One region of the Cupriavidus sp. 01L45 genome, then DNA from elsewhere that is predicted to be linked to it. Evidence: predicted binding sites of a transcription regulator. Region 1 holds the regulator's gene; the other holds the start of a gene.
The links. The regulator FliA, encoded in region 1, starts transcription of late flagellar genes. The targets are predictions, from matches to a motif close to CTAAAGTTTNNNNNNNNNNNGCCGNTA.
Positions count from the first base shown of each region.

Region 1 (4,209 bases):
GCGCACCGAGAACGCGCCCTCGCCGCGCCTGATGGCGCAGCAGGTGCGCGAAGCCGCCTGCCGCGACCTGAGCCGCCATTGCGATCGTTTCGTGCTTTCGCTCAGCGCCACGGTCGCCGCGCCGGTGGCAGGGCGCCGCGCGCCGCGCCCCTGGCAACACACGCTCTGGCTGGCTGACCGCGACGGCCTGCCGCTGGCGGCCGCCGCCGCGCCCGCCGGCCGCACCGGCCCGGCGCTGCAAGCCGGGCAAGGCGGATGGGAAGCCGACGCTGCCACCCTGTGCGCCGCCATCGCCGCCGCCCGTACCGTGGTCAATCTGCTGGATGCCATGCCCGCCGCCGCCACGCTGGCGCGCTGGCAGCAAGCCGGCGAGCGCTGGCTTGCCACCGCGCGCAAGACCACGCGCGTGGTCAGCGGTGGCGCGGCCGTCAAGCTCGATGCGCTGGCCGAAACGCTGACCTTCCACGCGGTGGAAGATATGGACTATCGCGGCCGCGACGCCGTGCAGTGGATCGCGCAAACGCCGGTGCGCGTGCTTGAGGGCCAGGCACGTGGCACGCGCGGCGCCGCCGAGAGCGGCATCGAGGCCGGCCTGCTGGTGTCGCGCGTGGTCGATCGCGAGAACGGCCAGACGCTAGCGGTTCACTACCTGCTGTGCGACCCGGCGTTGTCGGCCGAGGGCGTGCAACTGGCCCGCTGGGCCCGCTGGGCTGAAGCCGGCGAAGCGCAACTTCGCACGCTGCGCCACGCAATGGATCACCTGGGGCAGGGCGGGCAGGCAGGCGGCAACGAATCCTCGCTGGCCGAAGCGCAAGCCTGCGCGCGTCTGCTCGCCCTGCAGATGGCGGTAGCCGCGCTGCGGCTGGAGCAAGCGTGCGACGATAGCGCCGCCGCGTTCCTGGCGCGGCTGACCGGCCGCGCGCCCGCCCGCCAGATGCCGGCCGCCGCCGTGCTGGTGGAAGGCCTCGGCCGTTTGCTGGCCTTGCTCGACGTGCTGGAGAACTACCCCGGCCGAGGTGGCCGCGCCACGCCGTCCGCCACCCACGAAGCGCCGCAGGAGGCCTTTCATCCCGGCGACGCCGCCGGCCTGCTCGAAGCGAGCATGAACGGCAGCCGCGTGTTGCAAACGCTGACGCAGGGAGAATAAGACGTGACTTCACTCGCCTCCGACCAGGCGGAAAGCTTGCGGCGCATGCTGGCGCCCCGCGCCACGCGCCGCATCGCGGTGGTCGCGAGCGATGCCGGTGCCGGCGCCACCACGGTGGCCCTGGGGCTGGCCAACGCACTCGCCATGCAAGGCGAGCGCGTCCTGCTCATCGATGAAGACCGCTTCGGCGCCCGCGCGACCCGCCTTGCCGGCGCCATGCCGGAAGGCACCCTGGCCGCCGTGCTGGGCGGCGCCGTGACGCTGGAAGCCGCGCTGGGCAAGCGCCCGGCCGGCACCATCGCGGTGTTGCCCGGCAGTCCGCAGGCCGGTGGCGGGCTGCAGGCGCTGAATGGCTTTCGCACTGTGCTCACCGATGCCCGCAGCGACGCGGACGGCGGCTTGTCGCAGGTAGCCGGCACGGCGCACAACCTCGTTGTGGTGCTGCGCGCGGAGCCGGCCTCGATCAAGGCCGCCTATGCCTGCATCAAGCGGCTCAATCACCTGTACGCCTGCCGGCGCTTCCACCTGGTGATCAACGCCGCCGCCAGCGATGCCGCCGCGAGTGCCGTGCTGGGCAACCTGGCGCGCACCGCCAGCCAGTATCTCGGCGTCGAGGCGAGCCCCGCCGGCAGCCTGCCGTACGACCCGCTGGTGGAACGCAGCGTGGCACTAGGCCGCTGCGTGGTGGAGGCCTTTCCCGCGGCGCCCGCTACCGCCGCGCTACGCCGCATCGCCACGGGCATTGCCAACTGGCCCTTGTCCACCGATTCCCGTTCAACCCCGACGGCGCCGCTGGCGCCGTCAGCCCCGGCCCTGGCTTAAACGCCTGGGCCTGCAGCCAGGACTCACGAGAATTCCACCATGTACACGATTCAGGGAAAGCTCGAACAGACCGACACCGTGACGGCGCATGCCTCGCTGGTGCGTCGTATCGCCCTGCAACTGGCAGCCAAGCTGCCTGCCAGCGTGCAGCTCGATGACTTGATCCAGGCTGGCATGATCGGCTTGCTCGATGCCGCCAAGCGTTACGAGGACACCCACGGTGCGCGTTTCGAGACCTATGCCAGCCAGCGCATCCGCGGCGCCATGCTTGACGAGGTGCGCGCCAATGACTGGCAGTCGCGCAGCCTGCGCCAGTTCACCCGGCGCATCGAACGCACCGTGCGCGGCCTGGAGCAAACGCTGGGCCGCGCGCCGCTCGACTCCGAAGTGGCGCAGGAGCTTGAGCTGCCGCTCGACGAATACCAGACACTGCTCAATGAAGTCTATGGCTGCCAGCTGCTGCACTACGAGGACTTCGAGCGCTCCGGCGAAGAGGACTTCCTGGACCGGCACCTGAGCGTCAGCGACGATGGCAACCCGCTCACTGTGCTGATGGAAAGCGGCATGCGCGAAGCGCTGATCCGTGCCATCGAGCGGCTGCCGGAGCGGGAAAAGCTGGTGCTGTCGTTGTGCTACGACCAGGAGCTCAATTTGCGTGAGATCGGGGCGGTGCTGGAGGTGACGGAGTCGCGGGTCTGCCAGATTCGCAGCCAGGCTATTACGCGGCTTCGTTCGCAGCTGCGCGGCTTGCTATGAGGGGCTGGTGCCATCGTCTTGGCGCTGCGGTGCTGGCCGCGGCCTGCTGCGCGGCCTGGGCCGCGCCCGCCGGGCCGCTGCATTCCTGGTCGGCTTCCGTGAACGGGCCTGCGCTGCATGGCAAAGGGTTGCGTACGGTGTCGCCGCCGATCTTGCCTACCGGTTACTTGCCGCAGGCGGAGGGGGCTATTACTACCGTGCGGTGGCGATATAGTTTTGCTAGTACGCCGCCRAATGAGCTGCAGGCTTATTTGTGCAATGCGCAGCGTTGTGTGTTGTTGCCGGGGGCGGAGGGGCTTACCGAGGCGTTTAGCGGGGATGATGCGGCCAAGGGGTTTGTGTTTGCGTTTCAGGTGCCTGGGCGGGGGGCGCTGATGCCGGTATTGTTGGGGCAGTCGAATCAGGTTACGGTTAGTTTTAGGTGATGTTGCTGTTGCTGGCGGCGGTGGGTTATAAAAACATAAATTCAAAAGCTTAACGTCAAAGGCTTAAAGTCAAAGGCGGTTTTACCCCCTGCGGGGGGCGACCTACTTTCTTGTCTTGCCAAGAAAGTAGGCAAAGAAGCGCGCCGGATGGGGCGACACCCCCTCGGGATCCGGCGAAAAGAGCGGCCGGGACCCAAACTCGCATCGCCTTAAGGCGATACTCAAACATGGGTACCTCTTTTCCGCTCTTTTCGCCGGATCCCGAGGCGCCCCATACGGCCTGGTAAACCTTGACGGCTCGCTTCGCATCGCGTTGGGGTGTGGCCCGCCCCTCGGGCGCTCCCCACGGCTACACCGATCGTGGTTCTGGCGGCATCGCTTCTTCTTGCAATTCCTTCACGGTTTCGAGCCTTAGAGCCTTCGGGGTTTGACGGGGGCGCTGTTGTCCAATGTTGCGCTGGAGCAATCCGGTGTTCGGTGCGCAAGGCCCGGGCTTGTATATCGGGGATCTCGAAGGTACGCCGCTGATTGGCGCATTGACTCGCTTCGCGCAGCACGGTTGCTGCTCGCCGAGCGTTGATACCTGCCGGTGAACGTCAAAGGTGGTTTCACCTCACTGCCCGGGGTGGCCTGAGGGGGATGCGCTGTCGCCTTCTGTTGCCAAGCGGCCTTTGATCCGGGTGGCCCCGAGAACCGCTTCTTGATGTTGCGGACTAACCAGTGGCAGTCCAGGTCGGATCCGGAATCAAGATCCGGAAACCATCAGCCGCTGGCCAGGCTGACCCCTTGCGGCCCAGTCTGCGTCCGTCCGTCCTTCCCGTAGAGCGTCGCATTGTCGCCACGCTGACGCAGCGCCAGGATCGCTTCTTCGGTGAATTCAAGATGCGCGTCCACCACGGCGGAATTGAGCGCATTGGCATCGCGCGCACTGCGCGCGGCAAACACCAGCGTCCGCCATGCGGCTTCAACGCCCGCATCGATCTGCCGCCCGAACAATTGTCCGCCCGCGCCGGTGCGAATGCCCAAAGCCCCCATCTGTGCCTCGCGGGTGCGCGTCAA
Region 1 covers NZ_JBFTSG010000045.1:10,776-14,984, forward strand. The annotation lists gene flhF (flagellar biosynthesis protein FlhF) at 1-1,147, shown strand, start outside; gene AC1DT6_RS27280 (MinD/ParA family ATP-binding protein) at 1,151-1,969, shown strand; gene AC1DT6_RS27285 (RNA polymerase sigma factor FliA) at 2,009-2,725, shown strand; gene AC1DT6_RS27290 (flagellar protein FlhE) at 2,722-3,150, shown strand; gene AC1DT6_RS27295 (flagella synthesis protein FlgN) at 3,913-4,209, opposite strand, start outside.

Region 2 (4,209 bases), on a different contig from region 1:
CGTGATGCCGATGCCCAGGGCCGCCGCCAGGGCCACCGCGACGGCGGCCAGGCCCAGCAGCAGGTTGCGGGCCGTCTCATAACTGGCGTTCGCCTCCTGCACGGCAGCCAGCGCAACCTTGCGGCCGGTCTCGGTCAGTTCGCTCAACTTGTCGAAATAAGGCGCCTGCGCCGCCGGCAGCGTCGCCACCAGCGCGCTGCGGGCACCATCGAACTCGCCGCCCTGCAACTGGCGCAGCACCATGTCGAGCTGGCCGTTATAGGCAGTGCGTGCCTCGGTCAGCCCCCGATACAACTCCCGGGTCTCCGGTCTGCCGGACGTGGACAGCCACTTCCCAAGTTCATCCAGCGTGACGCCCATTTTCTCGCGCAGCCCCGCGATCTCCCCGGCATTGCGCTTTACCGCAACCGGGTCCTCGTTCATGGTGGCATCGCGCACCAGAATCCCGATCCGCAACGCATCCTGCTTGACGCGCTCGATATCCAGCACCTTGAACAAGCGTCCCTCCACGGTGATGCGCATCGATTCGTTCATGGTGCGCAGAGACGTCATGCCCAGCACCGCCACGGCAACCAGCAGCAACGCCACCAGCGAAAACGCCACCGTCAGGCGCGCCCCAATGCCAAAGTTTCGCAACCAACGCATCTTCCCGGCTCCTTTTACTCTCATCGCGCGCGCTTTTCCGCGCCCCGGACAGATTTCCGGGACGACACCGCACCGCGGACTTAACGGCAGAGAGCGGGCCAAGCTTGAGGGCAACATCAAGACATTTCCGAAGAAAACGGAAAATACGGGAACAAAAGCAAATATGAGGGGGAAAAGCCCGGCAATTCGAACGATTGGCGGGATGCGACCTGTCGTCTAATGTTAACCAGGCGCTCCGAAGTGCTGCCAGCGGCGCATGCAGCCAAAGGCGCGCAACAAAACAAGTGGGCACGCAAAAAAAGAAGCCCACGCGCGGGGTGCTCGTAGGCTTTCCAGGACTGCTATGAGCCGAAAGGCTCGTTAGCGAATATAAACCTGCTTACATGAGGTGTAAATCCAATTTCTATCAGGGATAACTCTGATAGAAAAAGTGCTGGCGACGCCATTCAAGTGACGAATGGGCGGCATGGAAAACATCGCAACTGCAGGCCAGGGTCACCTTGCCGCCCGCAAACCTATGCTGAACGGGGGTTGCGGGCGCTGGTGACGTTGGGACTTGCCGCACATGTGCAAACAAGGCAAACCGCAGCATTGTGACGCAAGAGTATTATTAGAGGAAACTCTCGATCTCAGGTGCGCCCCCCCCCAACCGTTCCGATTTGTAAAATTTTGTTACCCTCGCGCCTGAAGTACCCCCCGTCTTTTCCGGCTGCCCCTGCCGCCAGCGTTTGCGGGGCAGCATCGGAGCCGCCGCCCGGACACACGTCGGGGCCGGACGTGATCCATGCAGCCAGATCCAGCGCCAGCACAGAGAGCGGATATTTCATCCCCCGCCGCACCCAGGCCACGCCGCAGCCCACCCCAGGCCGTGCTGTAACCCCCCTATTGCCCGGGCCCATATATTGGACCCTTGCCAGCCGCCAGAACCCGTGCGGGCTCTTCCGGAGACGTTGTGAACAAGAAGGAAACCAGGATCACCCGTCCGAGCAGGCAACTGCAGCAGCTGCAGTTCTCCACGCTCAGCGCCAGCCACAGCCCTGTCGTCGTACACCTGTCGAGCGGCATTCGCCTGCACGGCGTGATCGTGGCCTCGGACAACTATATGGTGCTGCTGGCGGAATCGCCGCGAGACCCGCAGCCGCAAGTCGTCTACAAGCACGCCATTGCCGTGATCACGCCCGCCCATGCGCCGGAGGCCATGGCGGCGGTGCCCGGGGCGGAGACTTCGCCGGAGTTTGTGAGTTTGTATACGCCACGGACCCGCAAGCGGAGATAACCAGGGAGGGCGCGCCAGCCGGTTGTGCGCACAAGCGGCGCAGCTTTCGTGCGATGGCCCCGCCCGCATCAGCCACCCCCAGAGCCGCTCGGAAGCTATCCGCGAAAAAACTTCTGCACATTGCCCCAAAGATCACACTAAATCTTTTCCCGCCCCGGTCGATAACCCTAACAACGGAGGCACTACACGCACTGCAACGCAGTCAGCCAACGTTACGGCACCCGCCGGACTGCATAAATCACTGCATATAGGAGTCGTACCATGGCGTCAGTCATTAATACCAATTCGTTGTCTCTGATGACTCAGAACAACCTGAATGCATCGCAATCGCAGCTGAACACGGCGATTCAACGCCTGTCGTCGGGCCTGCGCATCAACAGCGCCAAGGACGACGCAGCCGGCCTGGCCATTGCCAACCGCTTCACCGCCAACATCAACGGCCTGACCCAAGCCAAGCAAAATGCTAACGACGGCATCTCGCTGGCGCAAACGACTGAAGGCGCGCTGACCGAAGTCACGAACAACCTGCAACGTATCCGTACCCTGTCGGTGCAAGCAGCGACTGGTTCGAATTCGGCAGACGACCTGAAGTCGATCCAGGATGAAATCGGCCAGCGCATGGACGAAATCAACCGCATCTCCACGCAGACCGACTTCAACGGCGTCAAGGTACTGTCTGGCTCGGCAAAGCCCCTGAACATTCAAGTTGGCGCCAGCGACGGCCAGACCATCTCGGTGAATCTGCAGGAAATCAGCACGAAGACGCTGAACATGACCGGCTTCAACGTGTCTGGCACCGGCACGCCGAATACGGCCGCTACCAGCCAGGACCTGCTGGCAGCCGGCTTTACCGCAGGCGCAACGACCAACGGCACCACCGCCTACTCCAAGAATTACACTGGCGCTGACAGCGCCACGCTGGCCAATGTGCTCGGCAAGGTTGCTACTGGTGATACGGTCAACGACGCCGGCATTGCCACCATCGCAAACTACACCTATAACGGCACGGACTTCTCCTTTGCCGACACGGCACGTACTGCCGCGCGCATCTCGAGCGACCTGAAGCCGGCTGCTGGGAACGTTACCAATGTGTCGATCAAAATCGGCAACAATCAAGCGGTTTCCGCCAACATTGACAGCAATGGCATGCTGACCTCGGCCACCAGCGGTAACAAGCTGTTTGTGGACGCTGCAGGCAACCTGACCGAGAACGATCTGGCCGGCACCCTCACGCAGGCGGATATCAACAACGGCGGCGGCGCTGGCGACCTGATCAAGGCAATCGGCACATCGGGTGCAGCCGGTAAGTTGAGCTCAATCACCGTGGGCAACGCGGCCAACGCTCCCAGCTACGCGTTCACTGGCGGCGTTGCGACGGCAAATGCGACTAATCTGCATATCTCGGCCGCAGCCCTGACAACTCAGGTTCAAGCAAGCAACGGCGCCAATGCAATCACTACGGTGCTCGGTGGGGCTACCTACATCACCGCAGCTGGCGGTGCGGTTACGACGGGTGGTAACCCGGTCAATGTTGATATGAACGGCGCGCTTACCACCAACACGGCCGAGAAGCTGTTCGTTCACAGCAACGGCCAGGTGACCGATGGCTCGGCGAACGCGGTATATGAAGACTCGGCGAACGCTGGGAAGTTCACCCTCAACGCTACGAGCGGTAAGACCTCCACCGCCAATCCGCTGGACGTCCTCGACAAGGCCCTGTCGATGGTTGACAAGCTGCGCAGCTCGCTGGGTGCGATCCAGAACCGTCTGGATTCCACCATCGCCAACCTTGGCACGACCATCACCAACCTGTCGTCGTCGCGTTCGCGTATTCAAGACGCTGACTACGCCACGGAAGTGTCGAACATGACCCGCGGCAACATCCTGCAGCAAGCCGGCACTTCGGTGCTGGCTCAAGCGAACCAGACCACGCAAGGCGTGCTGTCGCTGCTGCGTTAATGCAGTAATACGAAGCACCAGGGCCGGGCCACCACAAGCCCGGCCTTGTGCCGGAGGGTTTTCGCAGGGCCCCTTTGCCCTGCGAAAGCGTTTCGAACCCACCCCCGACAACGGTCATGGCAAATCCGACAAGCTTGATCCCGCCGCTGCCGCTCTCTCCGTCCCTGCCTCCCGCAGGCCGCGAGGGCACGCCCTCTGCCTTACCCGCGAGCGACAACAGCGCTGGCACGCAGGCTGGCGCAAACAAACAAGCAGCTCCTGTCATGACCGAAGACACTGCCATCCAGCACCTGAAGGATTTGTTGCGCACCACCGCATTCAATGTGGAG
Region 2 covers NZ_JBFTSG010000019.1:141,565-145,773, reverse strand. The annotation lists gene AC1DT6_RS15440 (methyl-accepting chemotaxis protein) at 1-645, opposite strand, end outside; gene AC1DT6_RS15435 (RNA chaperone Hfq) at 1,598-1,921, shown strand; gene AC1DT6_RS15430 (flagellin N-terminal helical domain-containing protein) at 2,183-3,880, shown strand; gene AC1DT6_RS15425 (flagellar protein FlaG) at 3,997-4,209, shown strand, end outside.
Region 2: AC1DT6_RS15430 (flagellin N-terminal helical domain-containing protein) is a predicted target of FliA. The motif match lies at 2,059-2,085, and genes of this name have one in related genera.